Linked DNA regions of Neorhizobium galegae bv. orientalis str. HAMBI 540. The protein of the gene in region 1 interacts with the protein of each later gene in a pairwise test. Links are inferred from orthologs where the notes say so. Each region holds a gene or a part of one and is shown on either strand. Other genes may lie near its edges. The genes, in order: hfq and rho.

Region 1 (9,917 bases):
TGTCCGATGAGGGCCATGAAACCCGCACGGCACATGACAGCGACAGCGCGCTGGCAGCGATATCCGATCGCGTGCCGCGGCTGATCTTCCTGGATATCTGGATGCAGGGCTCCAGGCTCGACGGCCTGGCGCTGCTCGACGAAGTCAAGAGCCGGCATCCCGAATTGCCTGTCGTGATGATCTCCGGCCACGGCAATGTCGAGACGGCGGTGTCGGCGATCAAGCGCGGCGCCTTCGACTTCATCGAAAAGCCGTTCAAGGCCGACCGTCTGATCCTGATCGCCGAGCGGGCACTCGAAAACTCCAAGCTGAAGCGCGAGGTGACCGAGCTCAAGAAGCGCACCGGCGACGCCGCCGAGCTGGTAGGTACCTCCGTTGCCGTCTCGCAGCTCCGCCAGACGATCGAAAAGGTCGCGCCCACCAACAGCCGCGTGATGATCCTCGGCCCCTCCGGCTCCGGCAAGGAACTGGTGGCGCGGATGATCCACAAGCGCTCGTCGCGCGTCGCCGGTCCGTTCGTGGCGCTGAACGCCGCGACGATCACGCCCGATCGCATGGAGGTTGCTCTGTTCGGCACCGAAGGCGCTCCCGGCCAGGCGCGCAAGATCGGCGCTCTGGAAGAGGCCCATCGCGGCATCCTCTATCTCGACGAAGTCGGCGAAATGCCGCGCGAGACGCAGAACAAGATCCTTCGCGTGCTGGTCGACCAGCAGTTCGAGCGCGTCGGCGGTTCCAAGCGCGTCAAGGTCGATGTCCGCATCATCTCCTCGACCTGCTACAATCTCGAAAGCCTGATCGCCGACGGCTCGTTCCGCGAAGACCTTTATCACCGGCTGGCCGTCGTGCCGGTCAAGGTGCCGGCGCTCGCCGAACGCCGCGAGGACATTCCTTTCCTGGTCGATATGTTCATGCGCCAGATTTCCGAGCAGGCCGGTATCCGCCCCCGCAAGATCGGCGAGGACGCCATGGCCGTCCTGCAGGCCCACGATTGGCCGGGCAATATCCGCCAGCTCCGCAACAATATCGAGCGGCTGATGATCCTCGCCCGCTCCGACGGCCCGGATTCGCCGATTTCTGCCGACATGCTGCCAACCGACCTCGGCGACATGTTGCCGAAGGTGTCGGCAAAGGGCGACTACCACATCATGACGTTGCCGCTGCGCGAAGCCCGCGAAATGTTCGAGCGCGATTATCTGATCGCCCAGATCAACCGGTTCGGCGGCAATATTTCGCGCACCGCGGAATTCGTCGGCATGGAACGCTCGGCACTGCACCGCAAGCTCAAGTCGCTCGGTGTGTAGCCGATGCCGGTATGTAACCTATGAAAGTGATCATATGCGGCGCGGGGCAGGTGGGCTACGGCATCGCCGAACGGCTGTCGCAGGAGGACAATGACGTCTCCGTCATCGATACCTCAGCGGCCCTGATCGCCGCGATCACCGAGACCCTCGACGTCAAGGGTTATGTCGGCCACGGCGCCCATCCGGACGTGCTGGAAAAGGCTGGTGCCGAAGACGCCGACATGATCATCGCGGTGACCCTCTACGACGAGGTCAACATCGTCGCCTGCGAGGTCGCGCAGGCGCTCTTCTCCGTGCCCACCAAGATTGCCCGCATCCGCGCCCAGAGCTATCTGAAGCCGGAATATGCCGATCTGTTCAGCCGCCAGAACATGTCGATCGACGTGACGATCTCGCCGGAGATCGAGGTCGGCAAGATGGTGCTGCGTCGGATATCCTTTCCCGGCGCTACCGATGTCGTCCGCTTCGCCGAGGATCACATCGCCATGGTGGCGATCGAGTGCATGGAGGATTGCCCGGTCGTCGCCACGCCCCTGCATCAGCTTTCCGACCTCTTCCCGGACCTGATGGCGACGGTGGTCGGCATCTTCAGGGACGGTGTTCTGACCGTTGCCCGTTCGGCTGATGAGCTCGAGGTCGGCGATCTCGCCTATGTCATCTGCCAGCGCGAACACATTCGCCGCACGCTCGGCCTGTTCGGACACGAGGAGCAGGAGGCACGCCGCATCATCATCGCCGGCGGCGGCAATATTGGCTATTACGTCGCCCGCACCATCGAGGAACACCAGCCGAGGACCCGGCTGAAGATCATCGAGAGCGACCGTGACAAGGCGATGGCGGTTTCCGAGCAGCTGCGCAATACGATCGTGCTGCACGGCTCGGCGCTCGACCAGAACATCCTCACCCAGGCGGATATCCAGGATACCGACCTGATCGTGATGCTGACCAACAACGACCAGATCAACATCCTAGGCGCGGTCATGGCGAAATCGCTCGGCTGCAAGTCGAACCTAGTGCTGATCAACTCCACGTCCTTCCATCAGGTCACCGACGCGCTCGGCATCGATGCGCAGATCAATCCGCGCGCCGTAACGATCTCCCGCGTCCTGCAACATGTCCGCAAGGGCCGCATCCGCTCGGTCTATGCGGTGCAGAATGGTGCTGCCGAGATCATCGAGGCCGAGGCGCTCGAAACGTCGCCGCTGGTCGGCCGGGCTTTCCGCGAGCTCGACCTGCCGGACGGCGTCCGTATCGGCGCCATCTATCGCGGCGAGGCGGTGATCCGCCCGAACGGCGACACCAGGATCAAGGCGCGAGACCGGGTGGTGCTGTTTGCCGCCGCCGAAGCCGTGCGCCATGTGGAACAGCTTTTCCGCGTTTCCATCCAGTATTTCTGACCAGCATTCTGAAGAGAGCAGGGGATATCGATGTCGAGAATTGCCTATGTGAACGGACAATATGTTCGCCATTCCGAAGCTGCGGTGCATGTGGAGGATCGCGGTTTCCAGTTCGCGGACGGCGTCTACGAGGTCTGCGAAGTGCGTCACGGCATGATCGTCGACCTGACCCGCCACCTGAGCCGCCTCGATCGTTCGCTGAGCGAACTGAGGATGGCCGCTCCCATGAGCCGCGCAGCGCTCACTTTCGTCATCCGCGAAGTGCTCCGCCGCAACCGGGTCAAGAACGGCATCTTCTACATGCAGGTGACCCGCGGCGCCGCCCGCCGCGATCACTACTTCCCCGCCGAGGGCACGCCGCCGACCATCACGATCACTGCCAAGAGCACCGATCCCTCGGCCGCCGCCAAGAAATATGCAAACGGCATCAAGGTGATCACTCTGCCCGAGAACCGCTGGGACCGCGTCGACATCAAGACGGTCGGCCTGCTGCCGAACGTGCTCGCCAAGCAGCAGGCGAAGGAAGCCGGTGCCCAGGACGCCATCTTCATCGACCGCGATGGCATCGTCATGGAAGGCGCGTCCTCCAATGTCTGGATCGTCACGCCGGATGGCGAACTCGTCACCCGCCCGGCCGAACACGGCATCCTGAAGGGAATCACCCGCACGACGCTCATCGACGTCGCAAAGAAGCTCGGCCTCAAGGTCGTCGAGCGCGAGTTCAAGACGGAAGAGATGCTGGCCGCCCGCGAGGTGTTTTTCACCTCCGCCACCGGGATCTGCGTGCCGATCGTCGAAATCGACGGAAAGCCCGTCGCCAACGGCCATCCGGGCACCGTGTCGTCAAGTATTCGCGACACCTTTTTCGACGTTGCGGAAAAGACGGCGATTTGATAGTCAAACATCGGGGAAGGGAAGCACGGGGCGCTTTCCGGTCGCCTCTTATCAAGCTTGATCATGATCCCGGCTATTCGCCGGCAAAAAAGAAAGAAGCGGCGCTATGGCGGAACGTTCTCAGAACCTGCAGGATTTATTTCTCAATACCGTTCGCAAGCAGAAGATTTCCCTGACGATTTTCCTGATCAACGGGGTCAAGCTGACAGGTGTCGTGACCTCTTTCGACAACTTCTGCGTCCTGCTGCGCCGTGACGGCCATTCTCAGCTCGTGTATAAGCACGCGATCTCGACCATCATGCCGGGCCAGCCCATGCAGATGTTCGAAACCGAAGAGAACGCCGCCTAACAGGACAGAACAGATTTCAAATCGCGATACTTCCAACGAATCCATGGTCCCGGAGGCTGAAAAGCGCCGGGACGACATGCGCGCGCTCGTCATCGTGCCGGTCCTCAAGCTGGCACGGTCGAAGGCCGGGCAGGGCGACTCAAGTCAGGCACCCGCACCGCAGCGCTCCAATGAAGCCCGCCTCGAAGAGGCGATCGGCTTGGCACGAGCGATCGACCTGGAGATCGTCCAGGGCCTGATCGTGCCGATCAGCCAGCCGCGTCCGGGAACGCTGATGGGCAGCGGCAAGATCGAGGAAATCAAGGCGCTGCTCGACGAGCACGACGCAGGCCTCGTCATCGTCGATCATCCGCTGACCCCGGTGCAGCAGCGCAATCTCGAAAAGGAATGGCAGGCCAAGGTCATCGACCGGACCGGCCTGATCCTCGAAATCTTTGGCCGCCGCGCCTCCACCAAGGAAGGCACGCTGCAGGTCGATCTGGCGCATCTCAATTACCAGAAGGGCCGCCTGGTCCGCAGCTGGACCCACCTTGAACGCCAGCGCGGTGGCGCCGGCTTCATGGGCGGCCCGGGTGAAACCCAGATCGAGGCCGACCGCCGGCTGCTGCAGGAGCGCATCGTCAAGCTGGAGCGCGAGCTCGAACAAGTCGTGCGCACCCGCCAGCTTCACCGCGCCAAACGCCGCAAGGTGCCGCACCCGATCGTGGCGCTGGTCGGTTATACCAACGCCGGCAAGTCGACGCTGTTCAACCGCATCACCGGTGCCGGCGTGCTCGCCGAAGACATGCTGTTTGCCACCCTCGATCCGACGCTGCGCCGCATGAAGCTGCCGCATGGCCGCACGGTCATCCTCTCCGATACGGTCGGTTTCATCTCCAACCTGCCGACCCACCTGGTCGCTGCCTTCCGCGCCACGCTGGAAGAGGTGCTGGAAGCCGATCTCGTCCTGCATGTGCGCGACATGTCCGACCCGGACAATGCCGCGCAGGCCAGCGACGTGATGCGCATCCTTGCCGATCTTGGCATCGACGAGAAGGAAGCAGCCGCTCGCATCATCGAGGTCTGGAACAAGATCGACCGGCTTGATCCGGAGGCCCACGAGGCAATCGCCGAACGCGCCGTCGGCCGCGAGAACGTCATGGCGGTCTCGGCGATCACGGGCGAGGGCGTCGAGCCCCTGATGGACGAGATTTCGAAACGCCTTTCCGGCGTTCTCACCGAAACCTCGATCACCATCCCGCCGGAAAAGCTTGGCCTCGTCTCCTGGGTCTACGGCAATGCCGTCGTCGACGGCCGCGAGGACAACGAGGACGGTTCGGTGACCCTGGATGTCCGCATGTCCGAAGCCGAGGCTGCCGAGTTCGAGCGCAAGCTCGGCAATGGTCCAAAAGCGGACAAGGAAGACTGGGAACGATAGGAAGCCCGGTTACGTGACTTGGTACCGGGCGGCAGCGCCATGATGTTGCCCGTTTTTTGCGGTGCAACATAAGCCGACGAGGACGGCCGCGATTCCCGCAGTTCTCATTCACGGGCCGGCAACAAGGTGGCGTAATGATACAGAGTCAGCCGCACGAAGAGACCGGAAAACATCTGGACTATCTCGACGGATGGCGAGGTATTGCGGTCATCTTCGTGATCGTCGGCCATTTCTGGCTGGATGATTTCAAGCCCGGGTTCAGTACATTCGGTGTAGACCTGTTCTTTGTCTTGTCCGGCCGGTTGATGTCCGAAATCCTGTTCGTCAAGCGGGCAGAATTGCCGACCTTCTTCTTCAGGCGCTTCTCACGCATCTATCCGGCTCTCTTCGCATTCGTGGTCATCACCACGCTTGCTTTCCAGGGTAGCGAGATCTCGCATGGCCCCGTTGCAGCATTGCTGGCCCTGACGTTCACGCTTAACTATGCCATGGTCTATACCCATCCGGTGGCATTGCTTGATCATCTCTGGTCGCTTTGCGTCGAGGAGCATGCCTATATCCTTCTGGCAGGTGTCGCGTTCCTGTCCCGCCGCAGACTGTTTCCGGTCGGCGCTCTCATCATCGCCCTTGGCGCCGCGGCAACGCTGAATGGCCTCATCCGCACCGAACTCGGCGCCAGCGTCTTGTATACCCATTGGCGCAGCGACGTCTCCGTCGCCGGGATATTCATTGCCGGCGGCCTGTGGCTGTTGCTTCGCAAGCGTCAGGCCCCCTGGTGGGTATCCCCGTTGGCGCTGCTGATCGCGGTCGTGGCTAAAATGGCGCCTTTTCAGGTCCTCTCCTTCGGCCTGTCGACCACCATGCTGGCGCTATCGATCACTACGATCGACAGCGCGGCTCCGGTCTTCCGCAAGATCCTGTCCGCCAAGCTTCTCACCTATGCGGGCCTGTGGTCCTTCTCGCTTTATCTGTGGCAACAGCCTTTCTACAAGCTCTATCGCGAGGGAGCGGCTCCAACCCCGTTGTTGCTTCTGGCTGCCGTGCTTGTCGCGCTCGTCAGCTTCTACCTCGTGGAAAAACCCTCCCGAACGGCGCTCAATCGCTTCTTCCAGAACCGCGTGGAGAAAGTCGTTACCGCTGGCCGAACGGCATAGAAATTGCCATCGCCGTCCATCGTGGCGGTTGTCGGTGCGTTGAGGATCAGGAGACGATCATGTCCTGACGGCTTGGCTGGCCAACGCACCCGTCAGTCGAGCTTCCGTTCGATCGCCTTGGCGGCCTGCCAGAGTTCTTCCATGCGTTCCAGCGTGGCAGCCTCCAGCGTCTCATTCGATTGTTGAAGAGATGTTTCTATATAATTGAACCGTCGCCGGAATTTTGTATTCGTGCCGCGAAGCGCCTCTTCCGGATCGGCCCTCACATGTCGGCCGATATTGACCAGCGCGAAGATCAGGTCGCCGAGTTCGTCCGACACCTTGTCCTGCCTGCCGTCGCGCAGAGCCTCGCGCAATTCCCCGATCTCCTCCTCGATCTTGTCGAGGATCGGTTCGGCCGCCGACCAGTCGAAGCCGACCTTTGCCGCCCGCTGCTGCAGCTTCAGCGCCTCGGTCAGCGCTGGCTGGGCTCGATGGACGCTTCCAAGGTATCCGAGCTTGAAATCCTCGGTAATGCCGCGCCGCGCCCGCCGCTCGGCCCGCGCGCGCTTCTCTTCCGTCTTGATGTCGTCCCACTGCAGCTTCACCGCGTCCGGCGTCGCCGCATCGGAGACGGCGAAGACATGCGGATGCCGGCGGATCATCTTTTTGGTGATCGCCTGGACGACGTCGCCGAAAGAGAATTCGCCGGCTTCCTCGGCCATGCGGGCGTGGAAGACCACCTGCAGCAGCAAGTCGCCCAGCTCCTCGCAGAGATCGTCCATGTCGTTGCGCTCGATCGCATCGGCGACCTCATAGGCCTCCTCGATCGTATAGGGCTTGATGGTCGAAAAATTCTGTTCGAGGTCCCAGGGGCAGCCGGTGACGGGTGTCCTGAGCGCCGCCATGATCTCGATCAGCCGCGAAATATCCTTCGATGCTTCCATCATCTTGTCCTTCAATGCCGGATGTCAGGCGAGCGGAATGGTGTTTTTGTCCTTGCCGGACTGGTAGACGCCGGAAAGCCCGTCATATCGGGCTTTGATCCGGCTGGTCTGGGTCTTGAGGCCGGCACGGAGCGGCTCGTCTTCGCTTTCGACCAGGTCGGCAATTGCGTAGGAATGCCAGAAGGCATTGTTGCGCCGGTAGCCGCTAGGCTCCAGGCCGAAAACCTCTTTGAGGATCTTCAGGTCATGCGGGATGGCGAAGGCGTCGCGGGAATCCTCGTGGCTGAAAAAATAGTAGAAATTGTCGAAACCGGCCCAGGTGATCGCCGACATGCACATTGTGCACGGTTCATGAGTCGATAGGAAAATCAGGTCTTTGGTAGGAAGATCTCGTGTGGTTTCGTAAAAGCGCTTCAGCGTGTGCACTTCGCCGTGCCACAGCGGATTTTCGAGCTCGTTATTGGTCTCGGCAATTACCAGCGACAGATCGGATTTTTTCAGGATCGCCGCGCCAAAAACCTTGTTGCCGGTGGCGACGCTCTTTTCCGTCAGGGGCAGGATGTCGTTTTCGATGACGTCGAGAAGGCGGGCGGCGATTGTCATGGGAACTCTTTATCGCAAGGTGTCTAGGCAGTTTATGGCGCGGAACGAAAGGATCGGGGCAAAAAAACACTGTAGTCTACAGAAATACTGGAGAAATATCGTCTGCGGTGGCTTTTGCTCAAGAACCGGTTGATCGTAAAACAGAAATACCGGCTCACAATCCACTTCGCATATCCATTCCTTCAATTCCGCTGTCTTATTGTGGATATTGCTGTCATATGATTCAGGATAACCGCATGTCTCCAAGCCAACAACGCCTGTCGGTCTTTCCGGCTTTCTTCCGCGTCAGCGGACGGAGCGTTGTCGTGTTTGGCAATGGTGACGAAGCCTATGCCAAGGCCCGGCTGCTGCGCAACACCGATGCGGAGATCGTTGCTTGCGTCTCCGCACCGGATCAGGACTATGCGGACTGGCTGGTCGCTCAGGGCATCGGCACCGTTCATTCGGATTTTTCGCCGGATCAGCTCGCAGATCAGGTCAAGGGCGCGGTGATGGTGTTTGCTGCAACCGGCGACGCCGCCCTGGACCGTGCGATTGTCACTGCCGCCCGCGCTGAGAAGATTCCGGCCAATGCGGTCGATCAGCCCGATTTCTGCGACTTCTACACGCCGGCTCTCGTGAACCGCGCGCCGGTCGCGATCGCCATCGGCACCGAAGGCGCCGGCCCCGTTCTCGCCCAGATGATCCGTGCCCGCATCGACCGGATGCTGTCGCCGTCGCTTGGGCTACTGGCGCGCCTCGCCGCCGAATATCGCGATGCCGCCGAACGCCTGGTGCCGCGCGGCGTGTCGCGCCGCATCTTCTGGCGCCGCTTTTTCTCCGCCGATGTCGCGAGCGCCGTCGACGCCAACGATATCGCCGCCGCCCGCCGCTCGGCCAATGCGCTTCTGTCGACCACCGGTCGCGCCGCAGGCCATGTCTGGCTGGTCGGAGCCGGCCCGGGCGCCGAAGACCTTTTGACGCTGCGTGCCCAGCGCGTGCTGATGGAAGCCGACGCGATCGTTTATGACGCGCTGGTGCCACAGGCGATCGTCGACATGGGCCGCCGCGATGCCGAGCGCCTGTCGGTCGGCAAGCGCAAGAACTGCCATTCGAAATCCCAGGACGAGATCAACAGGCTGCTGGTCAGGCTCGGCCGTGAAGGCAAGCGCGTCGTCCGCCTGAAGTCCGGCGATCCGCTGGTCTATGGTCGCGCCGGCGAGGAGATGGCGGCACTTCGCGACGCGGGTGTCACTTACGAGATCGTACCGGGCATCACCTCCGCCTTTGCCGCCGCCGCCGATTTCGAGCTGCCGCTGACGTTGCGCGGCGTCGCCTCGTCGCTGATCTTCACCACCGGCCATGACCTGACCGGCGATGTCCTGCCCGACTGGGCAAGCCTTGCGATCTCCGGCGCCACGATCGCCGTCTATATGGGCCGCACGGTTGCCGCCTCCGTCGCCGAACGCCTGATGGGCGCCGGCCTTGCCCCGGAAACCACCGTCGCCGTGATCGAAAATGCCAGCCGCGCCGACCGCCGGCTCTTCCACGGCGTTCTTCGCGAGCTGCCGGACCTGGAAGCGCGCGACGATCTTTCCGGTCCGGTCATGGTGATCATCGGCGAAGCCGTCGCTGGTGCGAATTTCGAAAAGTCCGAACCGCTTTCTCATGGTAAGATTCCGGTTCGCGAGGAAATGGAACAGATAAGATGACTGACAAGGTTCTGACCGCCAACCGCCTTTCCGACGGCATCGCCGTCTGGCTCGATGCGAACGGCCAATGGGTGGAAAACCTGCAGGACGCGATCGTCGCCCGCCATCCCGAGGCCGTGGCCTCGCTGGAAGCGATCGGCAAGCGCGATTTTGCGCAGAACCGGGTTGTTGACGTCGCCGTCATC
Region 2 (10,169 bases), 2.6 Mb from region 1 along the record:
TCCAGCTGCTGGATTTGATGAAGGCGGAAATGGAGGAAAAGAAGCTCCAGACCGCCCAGGTCATGATGACACTCGGCCGGCATATTCACTTCAAGCGCAAACCGCTCATAGAAAAAGCGCTGAGAACATGGAGTTCGCCAGCGCTCGCGCGTGAAACGGAAAGGTTGCAGGCCGCGATCCTGATGTCGCGGCAGAGGCAGAGCTTGGAACCCAACATTGCCTTTCACACACTGATGGCCACGGCTATTCAATCAAGCCGTTGAATTTACTAGATTATCTCCGTTCCAGAAGACGGCAGATCTCCTCGAGCTGCTCCAGCGTCCGGTAACCAATCTTGATCTGGCCCCCACCATTCTTGTGGTTGATCTTCACCTCCAACCCGAGGGAATCGGAAAGGGTCCGCTCAAGCGCCAGCGTATCGGAATCTTTTTGTTCCGCTTTCGAAACGGTTGTTGGTTCGGCTTGGGCCTTGATATCGTTCTGAGCCAGCTTTTCGGCATCCCGCACCGACATGCCCTTGGCAATGATGGTACGCGCCAATGAAGCCGGATCCGACGTCGTGATCAACGCGCGCGCGTGCCCGGCGGAAAGGCTCCCCGCTGCCAGCATATCCCGCACCGGCTCGGGCAGCTTCAACAGGCGAAGACTGTTGGCGACATGGCTTCGGCTCTTGCCGATGATCTCTCCCAGATCGTTCTGAGTATAGCCGTGCTCGGCGATCAGCTGGTCGTAGCCAAGAGCCTCTTCCAGGGGATTAAGGTCCGAACGCTGGACGTTTTCGACAATTGCAATCTCGAGCGCGGTCCGATCGTCCACGTCGCGGACAATGACAGGAATTTCGATCAAGCCAGCCAATTGGGCGGCACGCCAACGACGTTCGCCGGCTATGATTTCATATTGCGCAGGGCCTCGCGGCCGAACAACGACCGGCTGAACGATCCCATGCTGGCGAATGGAGCTGGCCAAATCCTGCAGCTCGCCCTCATCGAAACTCCGGCGCGGATTCTTCGGATTGCGGGATACATGCTCAATCGGGACCATGCGATCCGGATTAACACTCCGGGCACCGTTATCGGCTGGCGCCTGCTGATCCATTTCGCCTATGAGCGCTGCAAGACCGCGCCCCAGGCGCCGTTTCGATAGGTCGTCGTTCATTCTTATCACTCACTTGGTCTGAATCAGGCGGCTTTACGCCTGCGTTCTCGCTGGATGACTTCGGAAGCCAGTTGCAAATAAGCTTGGCTGCCCGCGCATTTCAGATCGTAAAGGATCGCCGGCTTACCGTAAGAAGGCGCCTCAGATACACGGACATTGCGCGGAATCAACGTATGATAGACTTTTTCGCCAAGATGCGTCCGCACATCATTGACAACCTGTTGAGCCAGGTTGTTTCGGGCATCGAACATGGTGAGGACGATTCCCTGGATATCGAGCGACGGATTGATGCTGCGACGCACCTGATCGACCGTTTCGAGCAACTGGCTCAACCCTTCCAGTGCAAAGAACTCGCATTGCAACGGCACCAGGATGGAATGAGCCGCGGCCATGGCATTCATCGTTAACAGGTTGAACGATGGTGGGCAGTCCAAAAGAATATAGGAATAGACAAAGGCGTCATCGCCACTCAACGCGCTTCGAAGCTTGAATGCCCGATCAGAAGCTTGGGAAATTTCCATTTCGAAGCCAAGCAGGTCCATCGTCGAGGGGACGATGTGCAGGTTTGGAACCGCGGTCTCCAGCGCCGTCTCCGCTATGGAGTTGTATCCCATCAACAGATCATAGGAAGAGAGCTTGCGGTCTCGGCGGTCGATACCCAGCCCGGTGCTGGCATTGCCCTGCGGATCAAGGTCGATGATCAGAACGCGTTCGCCGATTGCCGCAAGGGCCGTCGCCAGATTGATTGCCGTCGTTGTCTTGCCCACGCCGCCTTTTTGGTTGGCAATCGTGATAACCCGATTTCTTTCAAACATTCAGCACCTGAAAATCTAGGGTTCTTTGTGCCTTAAATTGCTAATCTCGAGGATAATTGAATCCGGCTCGACGGCACTCTGATGTTTTATCAGATCGAACGACCAACGGCCACGGGCTTTCTCGACTTCCGCGGCGTAATCCCTGCCTTTATGGAAAAAAGCTCTTGTATCTTTGCCAATCATCCAAGGCGATGTGTAAGAAAGAAGCGGATCAAGCTCGGCAAGGGCTCTCGCGGAGATGCGTTCGCAATCGGGAAGGGCGGTAAAGGCTGATTCGATTCGCAAAGGATGGACCGAACCCCTGGCACCTGTTTCATTGAGCGCCACCCGAAGAAACGCTGCCTTTTTCTGGTTGCTCTCAACCAGATGAACCCATCCCTGTTGCGTCTCGGCCAGAAAGACTGCCGTTATCACGCCAGGGAAGCCACCCCCGGAACCAAGATCGAGCCATCTATATGGATGGGGGGAGAGTTGGAAGATTTGGGCGCTGTCAGCAATATGACGCCGCCACAATTCGTCCAGTGTGGAGGGAGCAACCAGATTGATGGCCTTTGCCCACTTCTGGAAAAGCGCTGCAAAATGCTCAAGCTTCTCCCGCGTTTCACGTGAAACACTCTTGCCGTTCAGAAGCATTACAGGACTCGCTTGACGCGCTGCGGTGCAGCTTCTTCTTTGCGGAGTAGTGCGAGGATGAGCGCAAGGGCAGCGGGCGTCATTCCGTCGACCTTGGCCGCCTGTGCCAGATTGCCGGGGTTTGCCGCCGTTAGCTTCAGTTTGAGTTCATTGGAAAGTCCCGAAAGCGCTGAGAAATCAAAGGCTTGCGGGATAGTTCGCGCCTCGTCCCGGTGGGTGGCATGGATATCGGCCGCTTGCCGATTCATATAGACCGCGTAGCACGCCTCGATCTCCAATGCTTCAGCAACCTTTGGCGGAAGTTGTACCAATTCCGGCCATATGGCTGTAAGCGCGTTCAGCGATTGGTCGGGATACGCCAATAACTCATATGCCGTCCGTCGTTGACCGTCCTTGTTCAACTTCAGCCCAAAGCGATGTGCCTCATTAGGCGTCAGGTTACGAGACTGCAGAAGGTCCCTGCCAGCTTCTAGTGCCTGGGTGTAGTCTCGAAACTTCGACATCCGTTCTGCTCCCACGCAACCAAGTTCGATGGCTTTTTCAGTCAATCGAACATCCGCATTATCAGCTCGAAGCGAAAGGCGATATTCAGCGCGCGACGTAAACATCCGGTAAGGTTCGGTCACCCCACGGGATGTCAAATCATCAACCATGACTCCTATATAGGAATCGGCACGGCTGAAGTGATAGGCGTCGCCGCCGGAAGCTTTACGCGCGGCATTCAGCCCGGCAACCAAGCCCTGAGCCGCAGCCTCCTCATAACCCGTCGTTCCGTTGATCTGGCCCGCAAGAAAGAGCCCAGGAATTTTCTTGACTTCGAGCGTGGCGGTCAACTCCCGCGGGTCCACGTGATCATATTCGATTGCGTAGCCCGGCTGGATGATCGACACCGCCTCCAAGCCTGGAATGGTGCGAATGAACGCTTCCTGAACCTCGGCGGGAAGGGAGGTCGAAATGCCGTTTGGATAGACAGTCGAATCGTCCAGGCCTTCCGGCTCCAGAAAGATCTGATGCCCGTCGCGTTCGCCAAAGCGGACGATCTTGTCCTCGATCGATGGACAATAACGCGGACCAACACCCTCGATCTGTCCGGAATACATCGCAGACCGATGGATATTGTCCGAAATGATCCTATGCGTCGCCTCCGTCGTGCGGGTGACGCCGCAGGCAATCTGCTTCGTGGTAATCCGGTCGGTCATAAAGGAGAAGGGCACCGGATCTTCGTCGGCTTCCTGCCGGCCAACCCGTGCCCAGTCGATCGTATTTCCGTTCAGCCGAGCCGGCGTACCGGTCTTCAGCCTGCCGAGCCGCAGGCCGAACCGTATAAGAGTCTCCGATAGCCCCAGGGAGGGAGCTTCCCCGACGCGACCTGCGGGGACCTTTTGGTCACCGATATGGATCAAACCCCGAAGGAACGTGCCGGTCGTTAGGACAACCGTTCCGCATCCGAATCGACGGCCATCCTTCAATTCCACGGCCGCCACACGGGCAGCCTGGATTTCCAGGTCAAACGCGTCCCCCTCGATGACAGTCAGATTGGGGTGGCTGAAAATCTCGCGCTGCATCGCCTGGCGGTAAAGCTTGCGATCGGCTTGCGTCCGCGGGCCGCGCACCGCCGGCCCCTTCTTTCGGTTGAGAAGGCGGAACTGGATGCCCGCAGCATCCGCAACCCGTCCCATCAGCCCATCGAACGCATCGACTTCACGCACAAGGTGACCCTTGCCAAGTCCGCCGATTGCGGGATTGCAGGACATCACCCCGACCGTCTGCCGGTTATGGGTTATAAGTGCGGTTTGCGCGCCCATGCGCGCGGCGGCACTCGCAGCCTCGCAGCCAGCATGTCCGCCACCAATGACGATTACGTCGAATGTGTTTTCCATTTGGTCACCTTATGAAACCGCGCAAAGCGCCTTGTTTCACGTGAATCACTTGCCGATGCAGAACTGCGAAAAAATCACATCCAGGAGCTGTTCCACATCGACCCGGCCGGTAATGCGGCCCAGTGACGACGCAGCGGCCCGAAGGCTCTCGGCTCGAAGATCAAGTTCCTGGCCGTTTAGCGCTTCTGCGATAAAATGGGAAGCCTCTTTAAGATATTGAAGATGCCGCTGCCGGTTGGGAACCAGCGATCCGGACCAGGTCCCCTTGAGCTTTAAGAGTATCCGCGAACGCAATTCCTCCAGCCCATCTCCCGTCTCACTGGAAATGGTAAGGTCATAGCCAGTCGATGTTCGGTGCATATCGACCTTGGTGCCGATCCGCAGAACCTCAGCCTTCACGCTGTCGTAAGTATGTTTCGAGTCCGAATCGATCTCTTCGAGCTGCAGAACGAGATCGGCCTGCTCGATGGCTATCCTAGCCCTGCGAACGCCTTCCTGCTCGACGCGATCCTCGCTTTCGCGCAGCCCGGCCGTATCGAAGAAACGAACGAGGTAACCCTCCATATCGATATCGACATGCAGGAGATCCCTTGTTGTCCCAGCAATCTCGGTGACGATTGCAACGTCCCGTTTTGCCAAGGCATTGAGCAGGCTCGACTTACCGGCATTTGGAGGCCCGGCGATAACCACCTTGTACCCGTCTCGGATAATCTCGCCGGCCTTTGCGGAAGCGATGTGTCCTTCGATCTCGAAATAAAGATCACCGACCTCTGTCCAGACCCTGTCCGACACCGACCCCGGGACGTCATCCTCATCGGCAAAATCAAGTTCAGCCTCGATCAGCGCGCGAGCTCGGGTCAATCTCTCGGCCCAACTCATATAAAGCGCCGACTGCCCACCAAAGCCCTGTTCGACCGCCAAGCGGCGTTGCATCTCGGTCTCGGCGGCGATGAGATCCGCCAGACCTTCGACCTCGACCAGATCCAACTTACCGTTCTCGAACGCGCGGCGCGAAAACTCGCCTGCTTCCGCCAACCGAAGTCCGATCGTCTCCAGTTCCTGATGGACGGCGGAAACGACGGCGCGGCTGCCATGCAGATGCATTTCAACGCAATCCTCGCCGGTAAATGAATTCGGACCAGCAAATGCCAGAACCAGAGCCTGGTCGATCACTAGACCGTTGCGGCTCCGAATCGTTCTGAGTCCGGCCTTCCGATCGGCCGACAGTTCACCAGCCAAAGCCAACGCGGCGTCGAAAGCCTGCGGTCCGCTCAAGCGGATAACAGCGACACCCGCTGGCAGAGTGCCGCTGGAGAGCGCGAAGATCGTATCGTTGTCTGCCTGGACCATGGGTTCAACTTACCAGAGGCGGCACTAAACTGAAAAGCGCCCGGCAAAACCGAGCGCTCCAGATCTAATTTGAATCCGGCTAAGGATCAGGTGTTCATCGAGTCGAAGAAATCGCCATTGGTCTTCGTCTGCTTCAGCTTGTCGATCAGGAACTCGATCGCATCCGTGGTGCCCATCGGGGCAAGGATACGGCGAAGCACGAAGATCTTCTGGAGATCCTGGCGCGGCACCAGCAGGTCTTCCTTACGTGTACCGGACTTGAGGATGTCCATCGACGGGAAGATGCGCTTGTCGGCGACCTTGCGGTCGAGCACGATTTCCGAGTTGCCGGTGCCCTTGAACTCTTCGAAGATGACTTCGTCCATGCGGCTGCCGGTATCGATCAGCGCCGTCGCAATGATCGTCAGCGAGCCGCCTTCCTCGATATTACGCGCGGCACCAAAGAAACGCTTCGGGCGCTGCAGGGCATTGGCGTCGACGCCGCCTGTCAGGACCTTGCCGGAGGAGGGCACAACGGTGTTGTAGGCACGGCCGAGGCGGGTGATCGAGTCGAGCAGGATGACGACGTCGCGACCGTGCTCAACGAGGCGCTTGGCCTTCTCGATGACCATTTCGGCGACCTGCACGTGGCGTACGGCCGGTTCGTCGAAGGTCGAGGAGACGACCTCGCCCTTCACCGATCGTTGCATGTCCGTGACTTCTTCCGGCCGTTCGTCGATCAAGAGGACGATCAGATAACATTCCGGATGATTGGCGGTGATCGAGTGGGCAATGTTCTGCAGGAGAACAGTTTTACCGGTGCGCGGCGGCGCGACGATCAGGCCACGCTGGCCTTTGCCGAGCGGCGCCACAAGGTCGATGACGCGGGCGGAGAGATCCTTGGAGGTCGGAACTTCCAGTTCCATCTTGAACCGGTCGTTCGGATAGAGCGGCGTCAGGTTGTCAAAGTGAACCTTGTGACGGATCTTTTCCGGGTCGTCGAAATTGATCGTGTTGACCTTGAGAAGGGCGAAATAACGCTCGCCTTCTTTCGGACCGCGGATCGGGCCCTCGACCGTGTCGCCGGTCTTCAGCGAGAAGCGGCGGATCTGGGAGGGTGAGATATAGATATCATCGGGACCGGGCAGATAGTTTGCGTTCGCGGAACGCAGGAAACCAAACCCGTCCTGCAAGACCTCGACCACGCCTTCGCCGATGATTTCGACGTCCTGGCTCGCCAGAACCTTGAGGATCGCAAACATCAGCTCCTGCTTGCGCATGGTGCTGGCGTTCTCGACCTCCAGTGATTCGGCGAAGGTCAGCAAATCGGTGGGGGATTTGCTTTTGAGTTCTTGAAGCTTCATTTCAGCCATGAAGGGGGGGACCATATTGAGAATTTCGGGGGATGTAGGCGTGTCGGTGAAATTCGCTACCGCGGAAGATGAACCGGGGACGACGGGAAATTACACGCATGCCACGAGATGAGATGGCAACGAAAATAGCGATTCACGTGGAACGCCGCAAGGGGCAAGACGGAAATCTTGCGAAAGAAAGAATATCCTCGGCATCAGAACGGTTTCACGATCACCAGAATGACGATCCCGATCATCAGAACGGTCGGGAGTTCATTCATCAAACGCCAGTAACGCGGCGTTCTTCGCGGACCATCGACCGCGAAGTTACGCACCGCGCGGCTGAACAGCACATGCACCATTGTGAGCAGTACGACAAGCCCGATCTTCGCATGCAGCCATCCGCCGCGAAATTCGTAGACCTCCCAGGCGAGGAAAAGACCGAGAACCCAGGTGATCATCATCGCCGGGTTCATGATGATCTTCAGCAGCCGCTGTTCCATCATCTTGAAGGTTTCGGACTGCGCTGAACCGCGCTCGGCATCGCTGTGATAGATGAACAGCCGCGGCATGTAGAGCAGGCCCGCCATCCAGGACATCACTGCGATCACATGGAAAGCCTTGATGTAGAGGATGAAATCGTTCGGTTGAGCGAGATAGACAGCAACCAGGATGGCGATGAAGACCGCAAGCGCGACGAAGGCGCGCAGTGCCGATCTCCTCCCCGCCGGCTTTCCGGTCTGCAGCTCCTCTCCGCTCACGTGCTCGCTCCCCGCACACGTTCGATCAACTGGCGCACATGATCCGGATTGGCCTCCGGGGTAATGCCGTGGCCGAGGTTGAAGATCAGCGGCCCTTGCCCGAGTATGTCGAGAATGGCGTCGATACCCTCCTCCAGCGACCTGCCGCCGGCGACGACCCGCATCGGATCCAGATTGCCCTGCACCGGGCCATCCTTCTGCAACTCGACCGCAAACGAAAGCGGCACCGACCAGTCGAGGCCGATCGCATCGGCTTTGGTCTTCTGCCGATAGAATTTCAGGTTCAGGCCCGCGCCCTTGGCGAAGGCGATGATCTTCGCCTGTGGTCGCGCGCTACGGACGATCTCGATCATCCGGGTCACGGGCTTCACGGCATAGGCTTCGAATTCCTTTTCGCCAAGCACGCCCGCCCAGGAATCGAAGATTTGCACGGCGTCGGCCCCAGCATCGATCTGCGCGATCAGGTATTCGGCGGAAATTTCCGCAAGCAGCGACAGCAGCCTCTCGAAGGCTTCAGGATGCCGGTAGGCGAACAGCCGGGCAGGGGCCTGGTCAGGCGTCCCGTGGCCGGCGATCATGTATGTCGCAACAGTCCAAGGCGCCCCGCAGAAACCGAGCAGCGTAGTTTCCTGGGGCAGTTCACGCCTCAGCCGGCGAACCGTTTCCATGACCGGAGCGAGATGAGCAAGAACCCCTTCGCCCTTCAACGCCTGAATACCAGCGACATCGATCGGATTCATCTGCGGGCCCTCGCCCTGCACGAACCGCACGTTCCGGTGCAGAGCATCCGGGATGACCAGAATATCGGAAAACAGGATCGCCGCATCGAAGCCGTAGCGCCGGATCGGCTGCAAGGACACCTCGACGGCCAGATCCGGCGTGTAACAGAGATCGAGAAAACTTCCGGCCGCCGCCCGCGTCTCCCGATATTCCGGCAGATAACGCCCTGCCTGTCTCATGAGCCAGATTGGTGGTGGACTGACCGTCTTGCCTTCCAGCACTTGGATGATCTTCCGGTATGCGCCGGTCAATGGGTTCTCCCTAAAAATATAAGAAATGAATCTTTCTAGATTTCTATTTCTTAGAGTCGGTGAGTAGCAAGGATTAAAGTCAAATCACAGCCGACGCGACGATCCGCCGCTTTGCAGCTGTTTGCAGGACGGAAAATCGCCAGTGGTTGGCCGATCTTGGGATAGCTTGAATTTCGCTAGTTATTTCAGGAGGATGGTGGGAAATGAAATTCGGCGCTATCTGTGGATAAGCTGGGGAGGAAAAAGAGCGACGAAGAGCCTATCCCCAGAACGCACAAGCAGGCCTGATCCGCATCCGCAGGAACTGCGAATGTGGAAAACCGGGCGGTTTTCCCGAGGCCTGGTTCCGGCCTGGGAGAACCCGATGGTCTCTCCCGAGTTATCAACAAAGGGTTAAGTTTAGCGTGGAGAACAGAAAAAACTTCTTCCATCTTCATCTCATATCTGACTCGACAGGCGAGACTCTCATCTCTGCCGGCAGGGCGGCCTCGGCGCAGTTCCAATCGTCGCTGGCGGTGGAGCATGTTTATCCGCTGATCCGCAATCGCAAACAGCTGCTGGCCGTGCTCGAAGCGCTCGATCGCGAGCCGGGCATCGTCCTTTATACCATCGTCGATCAGGAACTGGCCGAACTCATCGATCAGCGATGCCGGGAAATGGGCCTTCCTTGCGTCAATGTTCTCGAACCGGTCATGGCGACCTTCCAGGCCTATCTCGGCGCCCCATCTCGCCGTCGGGTCGGGGCCCAGCACGCGCTCAATGCGGATTATTTCAAGCGCATCGAAGCGCTCAATTTCACCATGGATCACGACGATGGCCAGATGCCGGAGGATTATGACGAGGCGGATGTCGTGCTGATCGGCATCAGCCGCACTTCGAAAACCCCGACCAGCATCTATCTCGCCAATCGTGGCATCAAGACCGCCAACATCCCGATCCTGCCGGGTGTGGAACTGCCAGATAGCCTATACCGTGCGACCCATCCGTTGATCGTCGGTCTCATTGCGACCACCGACCGGATCAGCCAGGTGCGCGAAAACCGCGAGCTCGGCGTCACCCAGGGTTTCGACCGGCGCCACTATACGGACCGCGCGACGATCAACGAGGAGCTGAAATATGCCCGCGCGCTCTGCGCCCGCCAGAACTGGCCGGTCATCGATGTGACGCGCCGGTCGATCGAGGAGACGGCAGCCGCAATCGTTGCGCTACGCCC

What was found.
Region 2: the proteins of hfq (region 1) and rho interact in binary tests that used the Escherichia coli proteins (3 or more experiments, as listed by UniProt). The link is inferred for Neorhizobium galegae bv. orientalis str. HAMBI 540 from one-to-one orthologs.

What each region holds. Positions count from the first base shown.
Region 1 is NZ_HG938353.1:1,552,802-1,562,718, forward strand. What follows is about bases 2,596-5,319. They hold hfq (RNA chaperone Hfq), read left to right. Parts: upstream 2,596-3,698; coding sequence 3,699-3,941; downstream 3,942-5,319. Other genes in these bases: trkA (Trk system potassium transporter TrkA), read left to right, coding at 2,596-2,698; RG540_RS07965 (D-amino-acid transaminase), read left to right, coding at 2,729-3,592; hflX (GTPase HflX), read left to right, coding at 3,985-5,319. In the rest of the region: nitrogen assimilation response regulator NtrX, read left to right, coding at 1-1,301; more of trkA, read left to right, coding at 1,322-2,595; more of hflX, read left to right, coding at 5,320-5,358; RG540_RS07980 (acyltransferase family protein), read left to right, coding at 5,493-6,512; mazG (nucleoside triphosphate pyrophosphohydrolase), read right to left, coding at 6,605-7,438; RG540_RS07990 (deaminase), read right to left, coding at 7,463-8,041; siroheme synthase CysG, read left to right, coding at 8,278-9,732; RG540_RS08000 (DUF2849 domain-containing protein), read left to right, coding at 9,729-9,917. UniProt on the Escherichia coli protein: RNA chaperone that binds small regulatory RNA (sRNAs) and mRNAs to facilitate mRNA translational regulation in response to envelope stress, environmental stress and changes in metabolite concentrations.
Region 2 is NZ_HG938353.1:4,143,386-4,153,554, forward strand. What follows is about bases 5,053-8,028. They hold rho (transcription termination factor Rho), read right to left. Parts: upstream 7,186-8,028; coding sequence 5,920-7,185; downstream 5,053-5,919. Other genes in these bases: mnmE (tRNA uridine-5-carboxymethylaminomethyl(34) synthesis GTPase MnmE), read right to left, coding at 5,053-5,833; hemJ (protoporphyrinogen oxidase HemJ), read right to left, coding at 7,380-7,925; hemE (uroporphyrinogen decarboxylase), read right to left, coding at 7,922-8,028. Outside these bases: holA (DNA polymerase III subunit delta), read left to right, coding at 1-263; RG540_RS19970 (ParB/RepB/Spo0J family partition protein), read right to left, coding at 274-1,155; RG540_RS19975 (ParA family protein), read right to left, coding at 1,179-1,970; 16S rRNA (guanine(527)-N(7))-methyltransferase RsmG, read right to left, coding at 1,986-2,603; tRNA uridine-5-carboxymethylaminomethyl(34) synthesis enzyme MnmG, read right to left, coding at 2,603-4,483; more of mnmE, read right to left, coding at 4,529-5,052; more of hemE, read right to left, coding at 8,029-8,884; RG540_RS20010 (pyruvate, water dikinase regulatory protein), read left to right, coding at 9,361-10,169. UniProt on the Escherichia coli protein: Facilitates transcription termination by a mechanism that involves Rho binding to the nascent RNA, activation of Rho's RNA-dependent ATPase activity, and release of the mRNA from the DNA template.